4 regions of the Lysinibacillus sp. FN11 genome follow, and region 1 is predicted to be linked to each of the others. Evidence: riboswitches for the same ligand, from Rfam matches in the RefSeq annotation. Region 1 holds a riboswitch; each other region holds the start of a gene.
What was found. A riboswitch is a leader RNA that binds a small molecule or an ion and turns the genes downstream of it on or off. The one in region 1 is predicted to bind S-adenosylmethionine.
Positions count from the first base shown of each region.

Region 2: it holds a riboswitch for S-adenosylmethionine, as region 1 does, so the genes downstream of both, metA (homoserine O-succinyltransferase) here and NP781_RS24950 (MetQ/NlpA family ABC transporter substrate-binding protein) in region 1, are expected to answer to the same signal.
Region 3: it holds a riboswitch for S-adenosylmethionine, as region 1 does, so the genes downstream of both, NP781_RS06595 (YezD family protein) here and NP781_RS24950 (MetQ/NlpA family ABC transporter substrate-binding protein) in region 1, are expected to answer to the same signal.
Region 4: it holds a riboswitch for S-adenosylmethionine, as region 1 does, so the genes downstream of both, NP781_RS17320 (methionine ABC transporter ATP-binding protein) here and NP781_RS24950 (MetQ/NlpA family ABC transporter substrate-binding protein) in region 1, are expected to answer to the same signal.

Region 1 covers NZ_CP102383.1:4,794,697-4,798,838, forward strand. Annotated here, with positions in the region: gene NP781_RS24935 (enoyl-CoA hydratase/isomerase family protein) at 1-391, opposite strand, end outside; gene NP781_RS24940 (methionine ABC transporter permease) at 405-1,076, opposite strand; gene NP781_RS24945 (methionine ABC transporter ATP-binding protein) at 1,069-2,094, opposite strand; gene NP781_RS24950 (MetQ/NlpA family ABC transporter substrate-binding protein) at 2,202-3,032, opposite strand; SAM riboswitch class I at 3,121-3,226, opposite strand; gene NP781_RS24955 (PPC domain-containing DNA-binding protein) at 3,349-3,855, shown strand; gene NP781_RS24960 (pyridoxal phosphate-dependent aminotransferase) at 3,898-4,142, opposite strand, start outside.
Region 2 covers NZ_CP102383.1:2,009,888-2,014,029, reverse strand. Annotated here, with positions in the region: gene NP781_RS10770 (TrmB family transcriptional regulator) at 1-288, shown strand, start outside; gene NP781_RS10765 (hypothetical protein) at 312-698, shown strand; gene NP781_RS10760 (nucleotide excision repair endonuclease) at 749-1,120, opposite strand; SAM riboswitch class I at 1,324-1,435, shown strand; partial or broken gene metA (homoserine O-succinyltransferase) at 1,559-2,493, shown strand; gene NP781_RS10750 (GerAB/ArcD/ProY family transporter) at 2,534-3,682, opposite strand; gene NP781_RS10745 (hypothetical protein) at 3,714-3,947, opposite strand; gene NP781_RS10740 (Ger(x)C family spore germination protein) at 3,953-4,142, opposite strand, start outside.
Region 3 covers NZ_CP102383.1:1,275,362-1,279,503, forward strand. Annotated here, with positions in the region: partial or broken gene NP781_RS06580 (phosphopantothenoylcysteine decarboxylase) at 1-422, shown strand, start outside; gene NP781_RS06585 (TetR/AcrR family transcriptional regulator) at 525-1,127, shown strand; gene NP781_RS06590 (DUF418 domain-containing protein) at 1,111-2,205, shown strand; SAM riboswitch class I at 2,376-2,471, shown strand; gene NP781_RS06595 (YezD family protein) at 2,542-2,697, shown strand; gene NP781_RS06600 (flavin reductase family protein) at 2,787-3,272, opposite strand; gene NP781_RS06605 (VOC family protein) at 3,422-4,142, shown strand, end outside.
Region 4 covers NZ_CP102383.1:3,260,376-3,264,517, reverse strand. Annotated here, with positions in the region: gene NP781_RS17345 (acyl-CoA dehydrogenase FadE) at 1-418, shown strand, start outside; partial or broken gene NP781_RS17340 (arsenate reductase family protein) at 607-962, shown strand; gene gcvH (glycine cleavage system protein GcvH) at 1,043-1,423, shown strand; gene NP781_RS17330 (toprim domain-containing protein) at 1,515-1,856, shown strand; gene NP781_RS17325 (thioredoxin family protein) at 1,871-2,182, shown strand; SAM riboswitch class I at 2,239-2,342, shown strand; gene NP781_RS17320 (methionine ABC transporter ATP-binding protein) at 2,425-3,453, shown strand; gene NP781_RS17315 (methionine ABC transporter permease) at 3,443-4,111, shown strand.

The DNA.
Region 1 (4,142 bases):
GCTTACTCTTAGGTGTTGCTATTCTAAAGTCACAAGCGTTTGCTAACTCTAAGCCACCACCAATTGCTAAGCCCTGAATCATAGCAATTGTCGGGTGTGGAAATTTATAGAGAGCATCGATCGCCTTTAGAGCCAATTCATTATAGGCTTTGGCATTGTCTGTAGCATAACGAACATCTAAAAACTCGGTAATATCTGCACCGGAAGAAAAGGCTACTTCATTGACACCGCGAACAATTAAAAGTTTGATGGAAGAATCTACACTGAGCAGCTCTAGTTGGTCTACTATGGCTTGAAACATTGCCCTTGATAAAGAATTCCGTTTTTCCGGGCGATTTAATACTAACGTTGCAATATAGCCATACTTCTCTACATAAATTTCGTTTGTCATCTTCATTCTCCTATTAGTCTTTTTTCAACTTCGCGGCGAAGCGGTTACCGATGGATTGAATGCTCTGCACAAGGATGATTAAGATAAAGACAGTTGCATACATCACATCAACCTCATAGCGTAAATGACCATAACGATAGGCAAGGTCACCTAAACCGCCAGCACCAACCATTCCTGCCATTGCTGTTGCACCAATTAATCCTATTGTGGCAATCGTTAAGCCTAATATAATAGATGGTCGAGCTTCACGTAATAGGACATGCCAAATGATATGGCGACGTTTAATACCCATGGCTGTGTAGGCTTCTACTACTCCTGAATCCACTTCTAATAGCGCAGATTCCATCAGTCGTGCAATATAAGGAGCTGTGTAAACAACTAGCGGAACGATTACACCTTTAACACCAATTGTTGTACCTACAATTAACTTGGTAAAAGGTAAGATGAAGAATAATAAAATGATAAATGGAACAGAGCGAACAATATTGATAAATAGATTAAAAAACTGATAGAAAAATTTATTTTCAAAGGATTGTCCTGGTCGTGTTAAAACGATTAATAGCCCTAATGGAATACCAATCAGAATGGAGAACAACAATGAAATTCCGACCATTTGAAATGTTTCGATAATTGCTTTGCCAATTACATCTGACCAATCTGTAAAGAAACTTTGGATACTACTCATTGAACGCACCTCCTAATTCTTCCACTGCCACGCCATTTTCTGAAAAATACGTTAACGCCTTTTGGACAATCTGCGTTTCGCCATGTAAATGCACCACAATATTGCCGACAATACCGTTTTTTAATTCAATAATATTAGCTGTTAAAATATTTGGTTGCACATCGTATACCTTAGTGACTTCTGCTAATAATGGCTTACCAGTACTTTCACCAAGGAATGTTAAACGGATTACACTTCCTGAAACATTTAATTGCTCAATAAGAGAGGGGGATAAATTACGTTGTGAAATTGTATTTAAAAACTTTCGCGTTGTAGGGTGCTTCGGTTTCGCAAAAAGTTCAATCGCTGTGCCAAATTCCACAACTTTCCCTGATTCTAGAACAGAAACCTCATCACAAATTTTTTGAATTACATTCATTTCATGTGTGATGAGCAGAATCGTAATGCCTAATTCACGATTAATTTTTAACAACAATTCAAGAATGGCTTCCGTTGTCTCAGGATCAAGTGCACTTGTTGCTTCGTCACTAAGTAAAATCTCTGGTTCCTGTGCTAAGGCACGTGCAATAGCCACACGCTGTTTTTGACCACCTGAAAGTTGATTTGGGTAACTATCTAGTTTATCTGTTAAACCGACAATTTCAGCATACTTAGCTACTCGTTTTTTTACTTCTGCCTCTTTATAGCCTAGAAGCTTTAATGGAACTGCAATATTATTGTAAACTGTTGCTGTTTTTAATAGATTAAAGTGCTGGAAGATCATCCCGATTTTTTGGCGTGTTTGACGTAATTCTTGAAGAGAAAGGGTCGTAATGTCTACATTGTCTATCACTACTTTTCCTGCTGTAGGACGTTCGAGTAGATTAACGCAACGAATGAGTGTACTTTTACCAGCACCACTATAGCCGATTACACCATGAATTTGTCCCTTTTTTACGTGAAGATTGATGCCATCCACAGCTTTTATGATGCCTTTTTTCGACTTGAATTCTTTTGAGATATTTTGTAATTGAATCATGCGACTGTTTGCTCCTTTCTCCACCTTCTAAAAAGCAAGAATCTGCTCGTTTTCCTATAGAGGAATTTCGACAGATTCTTCGGCTTTATAGAAGCTTCCTGAATGTATTACCAACTAGGGATTACTGAACCTTTGAATTCTTCTTCGATGAATTGACGTACTTCATCAGATTGGTAAGCCTCAACGAATTTTTTAATTGTTGGATCATTTTCATTTTCAGCACGTACAACAATATAGTTCACGTATGGAGAATCAGTAGATTCCAATAAAATAGAGTCATCTTTAGGGTTAATACCAGCTTCTAATGCAAAGTTTGTATTAATAGCTGCTACGTCTACTTCACTAAGTTGTTTAGGAATTTGAGCTGCCTCTAATTCAATGAATTTTAAATTCTTTTTGTTTTCTTCTACATCACGAATCGAGGCTGTTAAGTCTGCGCCATCTTTTAACTGAATATAGCCAGCTTCCTGTAAAACAAAGAGGGCACGCGCTCCATTCGTTGGGTCATTTGGTAAGCCAAACGTTGCACCGTCAGGAATGTCATCAAAGGATTTATATTTTTCAGAGTAGATACCCATTGGATTTAAAATCGTTTTGCCCACTGGTACTAAATCTGTATCATGATCTTTATTAAATGTATCCAGGAAAGGCTCGTGTTGATAGCTGTTCGCATCAAGATCACCTTCAGCTAAGGATGTATTAGGTAAAACATAGTCAGAAAATGATTTTAGCTCTACTTCTAGCCCGTTTTCTTTTGCTACTTTAGCGGCTACTTCTGCAATTTGTTCGTGTGGACCAGAAGTGACGCCTACAACGATTTTCTTTTCATCAATTCCTTCAGCTTGGCTTTTACTATCTTCTTTAGAGCCACAGCCTGCTAAAGCTGCTACTAATGTTAGACTTGCTAAACCTACTAAAAATTTATTTTTCTTTTTCATGAAAATACCTCCAAGATTGTTTTTATCGGTTTTTTGAAAATAAAAAAACTCTCTTACAAATTAAGAGAGGCTCATGAAAAGATGTCCTCTCTTATCTATCAAACGAAGTTCGTTTGCAGGATTTAGCACCTTCCTTTAAAAAAGGAGGTTGCCGAGCTTCATAGGGCCAGTCCCTCAGCTACTCTTGATAAGAGATTTATAATATTTTTTTGTAATTCCGATAGAACTAATATAATTTATAGGGTATAGTAAGTCAATAAATAATTTTTAAATTTTTTATATAATTATAATATTTCGACGCAAAAGAGGGATAACAATGTCTGTAAGAGTTAATTATGGTATAGGTTCATTTGGTAAGGTTATTAGTGCTCGTTTTCTAACGGGAACAGATATCATTGAAGGGATTGAAGCGCTTTGCGAAGAGAATAATATAGAGTCAGCCACAATTGTAAGCTGTATTGGCAGCTTTCAAAAAAGTAGCTTTGTTTATTTAGTGCCAGATGCAACAGCTCAAATTCAAGTTCGTTTTAGTGATGTGATGGAAAAAGAGGGACCATTAGAATTTATTCAAGGTTCAGGTGTGGTGTGTAAACGAGATGGTGGATATGAGACACATTTCCATGGCTCTATGAGCGATCAATGGGGTGTTGTATCGGGTGGGCATTTAATAAAAGGGGGAAACCCTGTTATTACTGTTGACATCGTGTTGGCAGAGGTACAAGGTATTCAACATATTCGAAAATGGGATGATGAAACAGGTCATGCTCAATTTTATCCATTAGAAAATGATTTAGGGCAACCAAGGAAAATTGAAAAATATTAATGATCCTGTAGCTAGGGATAGCTACAGGATACGCCCTCATCATTATCTATTAAACAATTGTAATTGCTCGATTCTATGGATTGCTTCACGTAAGCGCTCCTCACTAACTAGCAACCCTACGCGTACATAGCCTTCACCATATTGACCGAAGCCATTACCTGCTGCTACAGCGATATCAGCTTTTTCGAGCAAAAGATCAGCAAACTGTTCACTTGTATAGCCTAGTGGTACAGGAAGCCATGCGAAGAAGGAGCCTTTTGGAGCCGTAACATGCCAGCCAATTCGTC
Region 2 (4,142 bases), 2.1 Mb from region 1:
TATGTAGGAGAGCATCTAGCCTCAATTGACCAGCATAGAGCCACACATTATACAAAAAAAGCGTCGACACCGCATTGGTTTATCTTATCGGTAGATGGTCAGGAAATGATTTATGGTCATTCTCCATCTACCCAAGAGACGGCCTTTATCACCAATGATTCCGTTCACATTTATTTGTTAGAGGATTATATATGGCATGATGTACTCATTAATCGGTTAGTAAAACGGGATGATCAGGAGTTAGAAGACTGGATTGCTAAGGAGCGGAAAGCTTTTTTCTTAGAATAGTCTTATAAGGGAAGGGGAGTAACTTGAAAAAATTCGTGTTGCTAGGTTTAATGAGCTTACTCATGCTAGGAGCCTGTAATGCTACACCACCAACCAATCCACCAACGATTCATGAGCTAACGGTTGTCCCAGATAATGTCCAAAAAAATATTGTTTCTAATGACAGAATACAACTATTACATGAAAATGATGCTCCATATTATCTTGTTTATTATTCAAAAGGGAATGTATTGGCAAGTATTACAGCTGAGGGAAATAGGCTTATCATCCAGTTAGAAGAAGGCAGCGAGCAAAGGAAAGAGGCTCAGCCCTATGTTTTTCAAATCACCGTCAAGAATCCTGAGCTTGATACCATTGATTTGCGAATAAACGGTCAGAGTACGCCCATTGATCGTATGACCATTATGTGATAAAAGAAACCGAAATCTTTAGATGAGATTTCGGTTTCTTTATGAGATGTCTAATAAAAGACTTTGTCTACGTTATATTTAGAGCGGAAAGTATTAATCGCGTATGTTTCGTAAATTTCACGTTCCATTGGATCTTCTACTTCATAGACTTCAATTTTGAACACTTCATCACGATGGTTTTTCATCGGAGATACATTATCCTCGAAATGTTTTTTAATACGTTGACGAATTTTACGTGCTTTCCCAACAAATAATAGCTCATTCTTGTCATTATAGAATAAGAAAATGCCGCCTTTATCACGTGTGATTTTATGGAAGTCAATAAAACCGAAGTAAGGTGTGATTGGCACATCACCTGGTTTTAAATCTTGTTCACGTTGACGGATTACTAGATCTGGTTTTGGAAATTCAATTTTAATCAAACTATTCACGTTCCTCTCTCTTACTAAAAGTATATGGTAACATAATTACGGCATGTTTACCATAAATTTTAAATGCAGAAACACCACATATAGCAAGCTTAGTGTACATCAATTGAGCAAGGAACATGCACATGAATCACAAAATATTCTATGAATTATTGATATTCTAACTAGTTCGTGTTACAATTCAAGATAATTAAATAATCTTATCAAGAGAAGCTGAGGGATTTGGCCCGATGACGCTTCAGCAACCTCTAACAATTGTTAGAAAGGTGCTAATTCCAGCAAAGGATTTTTTCCTTTGAGAGATAAGAGTGGACGTGAAAAAAATCCTTCTCATTCTATCTCGTATGGAATGAGGAGGATTTTTTAATTTTGTTGCATCCTATGCAAGCAAGGTTTGCTAAAAGAGAGTGATTATAGAGAGGGGAAAGCAAGATGCCAATTAATATTCCGAAAAATTTACCAGCTGGAGAACATTTACGTGAGGAAAAATCTTCGTCATGGAAGAAGATCGTGCGAAAACACAGCAAATCCGTCCATTAAATATATTAATATTAAATTTAATGCCTGAAAAAGAAAAAACAGAGCTCCAATTATTACGTTTATTGGGGAATACACCATTACAGGTGAATATTACCTTTTTGAATACAGCCACACACGAGTCTAAAAATGTGAGTAAATCTCATTTGCAGCTTTTTTACACAACGTTCAATCAGATTCGACACCGCCGCTATGATGGTATGATTATAACTGGTGCGCCAGTAGAAAAAATGGCTTTTGAAGAGGTCAACTATTGGCAGGAAATTTCAGAAATTATGGATTGGTCAAAAAAGAATGTGACATCTGTGCTACATATATGTTGGGGGGCACAGGCTGCATTGTATCATCATTATGGCATTGGGAAGGTCGAGCTTTCTGCTAAATGCTCAGGTGTCTATTCCCATGTGATTACAGATTTAACTGTAGATTTGGTACGTGGCTTTAGTGATTTATTTACTGCGCCCCACTCACGCTATACATCTGTTTCGATTGACGAGGTTCGCAATCATCCAGATCTACGATTATTATCCTATTCAGAGGATGCAGGGGTATTTATTGTACAATCAAAAGATAATAAAAATATTATGATTACGGGGCATCTAGAGTATGATGCGACAACGCTAGCCGATGAATACAGTCGCGATGTGGCGAAGGGCATAGATATCGCTGTTCCTGTAAACTACTTCCCGAATGACGATCCGACACAAGTGCCGATGAATACATGGCGTGCCCATACGCATCTATTATTCTCTAACTGGTTGAACTACTATGTTTACCAAGAAACACCATATGAATGGGATTTTGTAGATGAAATCGAATATCATATTTAATTAATAAAAAGTCTAATTTCTTTTCTAGCTTTAAAAGAAATTAGACTTTTTGATTGTCATTTTCTGTTTCCTGCTGAGGTGTTTCGTTTTTTTGAGCTTTGGATTTACGATTTCGAATAACTACCACAATCAGCAATAGTATGGGTAATAAAATGGTGAAAATAAAGGAAAAGATTGGCCAAATTTCATTATTATAATTAGTAGAATGCACAATATCTGGATGAACAATTTGAGAAAGTCCAATAACAATTATCCCCATCGGTATAATGAGTGGGCGATGATCCTTGATCTTTAAAATTTGTGCGAGGCCAACAACGGTCGTATAGAAATACATAAATGTACGAATATAAATAGACGAAATCCACATAAATGCCATAATGATCTCTATACGCTGTAAAAAATTTCCTATAGATATTCTTTGTGCTAAGGCATAGCTAGGAAAAGTCCTTGATGCTGTGTTTTCAGGACCTAATACAAGAATCGATAGGACAATCAACGTAACTAAGACGATTCCACCAAAGATTGCCCCAATATATAGCCCTTTCTGTGCAGACGGCTGTACATTGACACCAGTAGGATAGAGCATCATTAATACAAGTAATGGAAAGGAAAAGATACTCATAAAGCGTGCAATACTATAAAACATAGATGTTTTGGTTGCTTCTAGTAGAGGCTGAATATTCTCAAATGTAATTTGAGGGGTAATACTAAGGACGAAAAAAATAAAAATAAAGATAAACAATGGGAAGAGGATTTCTGCCGAACGGGCAAAGGTCTCAATTCCTAAATAAGCGGCATACATAATAATGATACTGAACAGTAGGGCAAATGCTAATGTCGGTGTCTCTGGCATTACTTCCGTTTTCATGAAAATACCTATAAAATAGAGTAATTCTCCAGCCGAAAGAAAGGTCATAATCAGGAAACAAATTGCTGTGATTTTCCCAAAAAAACGCCCAAGAATTTTTTCATTAGCCTCGATAAAGTTTAGAGATGGTGTTTGATTGGCCAGTGTTAAAAATAATTTTAGTACCAGTAAACTAAGGAGAACACCAATGCTTGCTGCTATCCAAGCATCTTGCTTAGCGGCACCAGTAATACTCGAAGGGATAATTAAAATCGCTGTACCGATAGAATAGAGGAAGGTAACGATTGTAAACTGTCTTGAACTAATTATCTCTTTTTCCATCAAGCTACCCTCCGTTTCTCAGTCCATCTTTCTATTTTGTGAATGACACAATGTAATCCCTAATTGGTGTGAAGATAAAGGTAATCAAATCTAATGGGCTAGGAATATGGATTTTCAGGGCAATCCCCATATTTAAAGCCGTTCCAATAAGAAGCAAAAAGGAGAATACAATCATGGCTTTTCTATCCTGTTGCTTTTTTAGCTTTGGAATAAAAATAAGCGCAATGATTATCGCGATGATCAAGATAGCTACGGCTAGTACCATTGCATTTATTCCTCCTTTGGCTTGTTTAATAATGAATTTTGCATCGTACCTGAACCTTGGGTAGTTACCTTTACATGAACTACCACTGCTAAATCTGGAAAAATGGAAGTCCAATCATCCTTGATTTTTTTCCACTGCTTAGGATCTGCCCGATGTAGGGCATCCCCAAATCCAAAAACATCTACTTCATATTGC
Region 3 (4,142 bases), 1.4 Mb from region 1:
GTTCAACAACAACATGTCGATATCGTCATTATGGCGGCTGCGGGCTCTGATTGGGTCATTGACAAAGTATATGATCAATCAGGTAATTTAATGGAGGAAACGGGGAAAATGCCTTCTGACGAACCACCTATTATTCATTTTAAAAAAGCACCAAAAGTATTAGGTCAAATTAAGGGATGGCAACCGAATGTAACGTTAGTAGGCTTTAAGCTCGAAGCAACGAATGATGAGGAATTCTTGTTAGCTCGTGCCAGACTGCGTATGGAAACAGCCAATGCACAATTTATGGTAGCAAATAGCTCTCAGTCTTTATATGGGGGGATGAACCTCATTGGATTGTACCTGCTGATGGACAGCCTCTTAAAGTAATGGGCAAGCAAAAAACAGCAGAAGCTTTAATGATGTATTTACAAAATCAATAAATATGAACTGTGTAGAGAAATATTTCTACGCAGTTTTTTCTTGTCTAAAAGGTTAGCATCCTATAATATTTACTTAACGGTCGGTAAAAAAGGAGGGTAATAATGGGAAATAAAGAACAAACTTTTCAAAAGATTATAGAAATTGCTTATGGGATGTTTGCGGAAAATGGATTTGAAAAAACAAGCTTAGCAATGATTGCTACAGAGGTCGGTATTTCAAAACCAGCCATTTACTATTATTTTCAATCAAAAGATCAATTAATCGCTTTCATATTTGATGAATTGTATAAAGAAATTCAACATGATGTCGCTGTGGAGTATAAAGAGCTTTCTTCTGCTAATTTTAAGGAGGAATTACTTAAGCTAGGCTATAAATCTATTGAGGCACAGGACAAGGACCCTTATTTTAATAAAATATTTAATCAATATGTACTATTAGCGGCCCGCGATGAAAACTATAAAAGACAATTAGTAGAGCTAGAAACAAGCTTTTTAACGAGCTTTGTTGCTATCCTACGATATGGCGTACAGCTAGGCGTGCTAGAGGATACTCCCCATATAGAAGCGAAGGCACAGATGCTAGCCCTCGTCTATGATAATATCGGTAATTTCATGTTAACAGGCAACCAATTGAACTATAGGGCTATTTGGAAGGAGGCAGTGAATAGCGTTATCCAAGGGGGCAAAGATGACAAAAAGAAATGATGATCGGCGCATTGAAGGTCTTGATTTTGCAAGAGCTCTCGCCATGCTTGGCATGTTCATTGTCAATTTTGGCGTCATAACAGGTTCTACAACGAATGGTTCAACATGGTTAATGGCCTTCCAACATCTTTTCGAGGGACGTGCTTCGGCCGTATTTGTCATGCTAGCAGGAATAGGGACAGCCTTAATGACTCGTCAGGCTAGAGAGAGTAAGGACCCAATCCTTCTTCGTCAAAATCGACTTACTTTGTGGAAGAGGGCGCTTTTGTTATTTACGATAGGGATTATATTATATGCAATCGGCTGGACAGGAGATATCTTACATTATTATGGCGTGTATATGTTTGTTGCTGCTTGTTTGATTGCCCAATCCAAGAAAATGATGATCTTCATAATTGGTGCCATCCTTATCCTTTCACAATGGCTTCAAATTCAATTTAGTTACCTTGCTGGTTGGCATCCAACATATGTGCTACTAGAGTATCTTGATTTTTGGACACCAGCTGGATTTATAAGAAATTTGATGTTTAATGGCTATCATCCACTATTCCCCTGGATTTGCTTCTTTCTGATAGGGATGGTAATGGGCACATTAGATTTAACAAATCATACATTAAGAAAAAACTTACTGGTGATAGGCTTATTGCTAGTCATCGTGACTGAGACTTGTTCAACGTTATTCATTAAGATGACAACCATTCATTTATTAGATGTAGAGAGTGCATTGTATTTATTTGATACAGGACCGATTCCACCGAATATGATGTATGTCCTCTCTAATTCGGCTTCGGCTATTGTTATCATTGTTGGCTCCATCTATCTTGTAGAGACATGTAAAAATAAAGTTATACAATCTTTCATATTAACTGGACAAATGTCTTTAACGCATTATGTTGGCCATGTTGTTATAGGCATTGGAATACTAATTATTTGCCAAAAGCTGGAGAACCAAACACTTGCTTTTTCCATGCTGTATGCCTGCTGTTATTTTTTAGGATGTGTCGTGGTTTCTGTATGGTGGAGGACTAAACATCATCGAGGCCCACTTGAATTCATGATGAGGAAATGGAGCTTGTAATAAATTAATGGATTGCCATCTATTTCTCACTGACTAGGCATAAAATACTTTAGGTATAGGGAGTCTTTTAATCTAAACGACATATTGCATAGTATTCAACTAGGTTTTCTAATATTTTGTATTGACATTCCTATAGCAGAATTATAGAATTATTTTCAAGAAACGCAGTACTCTTATCAAGAGAGGTGGAGGGACTTGGCCCAATGAAGCCTCGGCAACCGGACAACAGGTGCCAAATCCAACAGATGGTGTCTGAGAGATAGGAGGGGCTATCAATCAGTTTGATGCGTTGGCCTCTTTATGAACAATAAGGATAAAAAAGAAGGGGTGTATCGTATGGCTCAGTCAGTAAAAGTAGATGATAAGAAACTAGAGGCAATTGCGAAGGCGATTCAAAATCTTGAATTTGGTGAAGTGCATATTACGATTCAAGATGGTGTGATTGTGCAAATTAATAGGCTTGAAAAGCAGAGATTTCCGCAGAAAAAATAACAATGATTTCAGTAGAACTTATGTCAAACGGCCACCTATAAGCATGAAGGATTTCCTGTGCTTACAAGTGGCCTTTTTTTGTGTAAAGGCTAGCTATAAAAGCTTTTTGGTATGGGACCGATATGGCGGCGATGATACAGCAAAGGCTCTTTTTGAGCATTTGTAGTGTCTACGACCTGCCCAATAAAAATGGTATGGTCGCCAGCATCGATTTGCTGAAATGTTTTACATTGTAAATTAGCTGCGGTATCATGTAAAATCGGTAGTCCTAAAGAGGAAGTTGACCATGATGCTTGTGCAAAGCGATCAGGGATTTTACTAGCAAATAGTGTACATAAATGCTCTTGATCACTCGCTAAAATATTGACCGCAAAATTTGGCGCAGTCGTGAAATAGGGATGGAGCTGAGATTTTTTATCGAGTGACCACAAAATAAGGAGCGGGTCGATTGAAACAGATGCAAAGGAATTGACGGTTAAGCCAATCGGTTTTGTGTCATGACATGTCGTGACAACTGTTACGCCTGTAGGATAATTACCTAATGCCAATTTAAAAGCAGCTACTAAATCTGTCATTCAAATCACCTCTTTATGAAATTAGTGAACGGAGTTTGTAGGTAAACGAAACTTTTTTTCATATCCTACTAGTAACTCCTTTTCTTGAGTAAATTTTAAACTAATCAAACATACAGGTAAAGGTAATGGGGAAAGAAAGGGGAATGGCCATGACTTTATATTTTGATCATCTGGTTCATCAAGTGGAGTCACCAGAAAATATAAAGGTTTTCTTCAATAAACGAAATGTCCATACAGTGAATGGTGGGCAGCACACGATGTGGGGGACTTATAATACGTTAAGCTACTTTGGCTTAAGCTACATTGAACAAATTGCTATCTATGATCGTGATTTATTTGAGCAAGCGGCACAATACCCATATTCCCTACATTATACGTTTAAACGTGATCAAGAGCGCCAGGGATTTTCTCGAATTGCTCTGCGCACAAAAAATATTGACGAAGAGGGTCGACGCTTGCGAGCATTGGGCTATGAAGTATATGGACCAGATGCATGTAGCAGAACAAGACCAGATGGCACGGTGGTAGAATGGAAGCTACTGCATTTTGGTAAGCCAGATCTGCCAATTGATTTTCCATTTTTAATTGAATGGGCGGAGGAAAATGAAGAGCGTTTGGTTCAATTAAAGGCAAGTGGTGCCATTGATGTAAAACAGGCTATCACGATGGAATCCGTCCAATTCTACGTCAAGGACATGCAGGCAACAGTAAAACTGTGGCAAGAGGTGTTACAGCTACCAGTGCCTACGCAGTATGAGCAGTATATGTCACTACAGCTACCGAATATGCGTTTAGATTTCTATGAGGAAGAGAGTGCGATGGCAATGACACTTGGCCATGTCAAAGAGGGACCATTTGGTGTGACATTAA
Region 4 (4,142 bases), 1.5 Mb from region 1:
AGAAAAATATTTAGTGAAAAATGCCAAGAAAATTGCTGTCTTAGCTGCAGGCTTAGCAGCCCAACGCTTTGGTGCAAAGCTTGATCAAGAGCAAGAAGTATTGGTAAACATTGCGAATATAGCTAACCAATTATTTGCAATGGAATCAGCTGTCTTACGTACAGAAAAGGCAATTGCTCGTGACGGTGTTGAAAAAGCACATCAAAAATTGCTATACACACAAATTTTCTGCCAGGAAGCATTCGCAGAAATCGAAAAGGAAGCAAAAGACACAATTCTTGCTTCAGCAGATGGCGATGCAGCCCGTATGACATTATCTGCACTGCGTAAGCTAACGCGTAATAATCCATACAATCTAATTGTGAAGAAGCGTGAGGCTTCAGTTAAATTAATTGATGCTGAAAAATATATTGTTTAAAGCGCACACCTAACCTAGCTATCTGCAAAAGATAGCTAGGTTTTTTTATATAAGAAAAATGACTAATATCGTAAGAGGACGGATAAAAATGCAAAACTAGTGGATAAACTTACAAAAAAGAGTGAAGTTCACCATTGAAAACAACTATGATGGTATACTACAGAAAAAGACAGAAGAGGAGCATTGTAATGACGATTCAATTTTTCCATTATCCGAAATGTACAACATGTAAAAAGGCACAGAAGTGGTTAAATGAGCATGAGGTTTCCTATGAAGAGGTACATATCGCAGAGCAACCTCCCACTAAAGAAGAATTAACAGCTATTTGGCAGGCTAGCGGACAGCCTTTGAAGAAATTTTTTAATACCTCAGGTATGAAATATCGTGAGCTTGGCTTAAAGGACAAGTTAGCCGAAATGACGGAGGATGAGCAGCTTGAGTTATTAGCTTCAGATGGTATGTTAATTAAACGTCCCATCGTCACAGATGGAAAAAAGTTACTTTAGGTTTTAAAGAAGTAGATTTTGAGCAAGCTTGGAAATAACCGTATTAAACCTTGTATTTAGAGGAGAAGTATGGCACACTGAAAGTGAATATATTACATATTTATGGAGGGGTTTTTGCATGAGCACACCTAAAGACTTACGATACTCTGAAGAACATGAATGGGTAAAAGTAGAAGATGGAAAAGTACGTATTGGTATTACTCACTTCGCACAATCTGAATTAGGAGATATCGTATTCGTTGAGCTTCCACAAGTTGGCGACGAAATCAAAACAGATGATCCATTCGGTAGCGTAGAATCAGTAAAAACTGTTTCTGAATTATATGCACCAATCTCAGGTACTGTAGTGGAAGTAAATGCAGATTTAGAAGATAGCCCAGAATTCGTTAATGAATCACCATATGAAAAAGCATGGATGATCGTTGTTGAGCCTGCTGATGCATCAGAAGTTGAGAAACTAATGACAGCAGAGCAATACGAAGAAATGATCGCTGAATAAGACAAGCCATAATCGAAAAACGTCGGCAACTACCGGCGTTTTTTGTTATATAATGACTTATAAGTGGGGATCTCTAAATGGAGGTGGCGTAATGTTCGAGGGAAAATGCTTGATAGTAGAAGGGCGTTCAGATAAGCTACAAATTGAGCCTATTTTGAATGAGAATGTTACAATACTATGTACGAATGGTACAATTGGTGTGCATCAACTAGAAGAACTACTGGATCCCTATGAGGGCTGTGAGCTATTTACTTTTTTTGATGCAGATACTTCTGGGGATAAGCTACGTGCATTAATGGACAGACATTATCCAGAAGCTGAGCATCTGCGCACAATGCCAACATACAAGGAAGTAGAAACGACACCAAGAAAAGTCCTAGCGATGATTTTACTGCGTGCACATTTTTCAATCCATAATGAATATATTTTGTAAGGTTGCGTGAGTAAATGGAAGAATGGTCAACAGAGCAGTGGGAAACGGCTAAACAGTCGGGAGAGAAAACTGCATTTTATTTATATACACCGATGTGTGGAACATGTGCAGTGGCATCTAAAATGATGTCCGTTATTGAACAATTACTGCCACAGCTACAAATTGGTAAAGCAAATATCAACTTTTTGGAACACATTGCCTATGAGCATCAAATTGAAAGTGTTCCCTGTCTACTCATCAGTGATGGCGGAAAAGTGACAGAAAAAATTTATGCCTTTCAATCCGTACCATTTTTATATGAATTGTTAAAAAAATCAATTGACTGAACTTTACTAGCGTGGTAAAGTATCAAATATATTACTAAAACATTAAATATATCGAACTCTTATGAAGAGTGGCGGAGGGAAGTGCCCTATGAAGCCCGGCAACCATCACAATGTGAAAAGGTGCCAAATCACTCAAAGATTTTTCTTTGAAAGATGAGAGAACGGTTTAACGTATCATACGTGACCCCTTCTACTTGTCTGTGAGTGAAGGGGTTTTCTATATGAGAAAAGGAGTATTCGCTATGATCCAGCTTCAAAATATTACAAAGAAATACAAAACAGCAAATGGCGAATTAACGGCAGTCAAAGACGTCAACCTTACTATTAATAAAGGTGAAATTTTTGGCATTATCGGCTATAGTGGTGCTGGTAAAAGTACCATGATTCGTTTATTAAACGGTTTAGAGAAACCGACAGCAGGAACAGTAACGGTGAACAATCAAGAATTTTCATCGATAAAAGGGCAAAAGCTTAGAGCGGCTAGACAAAAGGTAAGTATGATTTTCCAGCATTTCAATTTACTTTGGTCGAGAACAGTTGCCGAAAATATTGCATTCCCTTTAGAAATCGCAGGCTTCCCAAAGGCTCAACGTGAAGCACGTGTGAAGGAATTGATTGCCCTTGTAGGCTTAGAAGGGCGCGATAAGGCCTATCCATCCCAGCTTTCTGGTGGACAAAAGCAGCGTGTAGGAATTGCACGTGCATTAGCGAATAATCCAGAGGTTTTACTATGTGATGAGGCGACTTCCGCACTCGATCCTGAAACAACGGATGCTATTCTTGATTTACTCGTAGATATAAATGAACGCTTAGGCTTAACAATCGTCCTGATTACCCACGAAATGCATGTCATTCGCAAAATTTGTCATCGTGTAGCGGTGATGGAGGCAGGCGAAATTGTGGAACGTGGTGAGGTATTGCAAGTCTTCCAAGCCCCACAGGCAGCTATTACTAAGAAGTTTGTATCTCAAATTACAGACACTAAGGAAACACAAGATACGGTAGCACAAATTAAAACAAACTATCCAACTGGACAACTTGTCAAACTTATTTTTGTTGGTGAAAAAACAGAACAGCCTGTCATCTCACATCTTGTGAAACAATTTGATGTAGAAGTAAGTATTGTTCACGGAAATATTTCGCAAACAAAAAATGGTGCATATGGTACATTGATTGTGCAAATTGATGGCTCTCAGACAAACGTCACTGAAGCCCTTCGTTATTTAAATACAGTGGAAGTACAGACGGAGGTGATTGAAAATGCTAACTAATCTCTTTCCGAATGTAGACTGGGAAAATATGTGGCAAGCTACGTATGAAACATTATACATGACAGCTATATCAACGGTTGTGACATTTATTCTTGGGTTAGTCATTGGTATTGTTCTATTTTTAACTAGTCCCAATCAGTTATGGGCAAATAAAATCGTTAACTTTTTAACAGGATCACTCGTCAATATTTTCCGGTCCATTCCATTTATCGTATTAATTATTTTATTAATTCCATTTACGAAGTTTTTACTAGGTACAATTCGAGGAGCTAATGCGGCGTTACCTGCATTAATTATCGGTGCAGCACCGTTTTATGCTCGTATGGTATTAATTGCGTTACGTGAAATTGATAAAGGTGTGATTGAAGCAGCTCGTTCAATGGGGGCGAAAACTTCTACAATTATTTGGAAAGTATTGGTTCCTGAATCATTGCCAGCCTTGATTTCTGGTATCACTGTAACGGCTGTTGCTCTTGTAGGTTATACTGCGATGGCAGGAATTATTGGTGCAGGGGGTCTTGGTAACTTAGCTTTCTTAGACGGCTTCCAGCGAAATCGCCAAGATGTGACATTAATGGCAACTATTTTGATCTTAGTAGTCGTATTTATTATTCAATGGATTGGTGATTTAATTACCGAGAAAATTGATAAACGCTAGCAAGTAAAAGAGGTTATTTCGGTTCTTACCG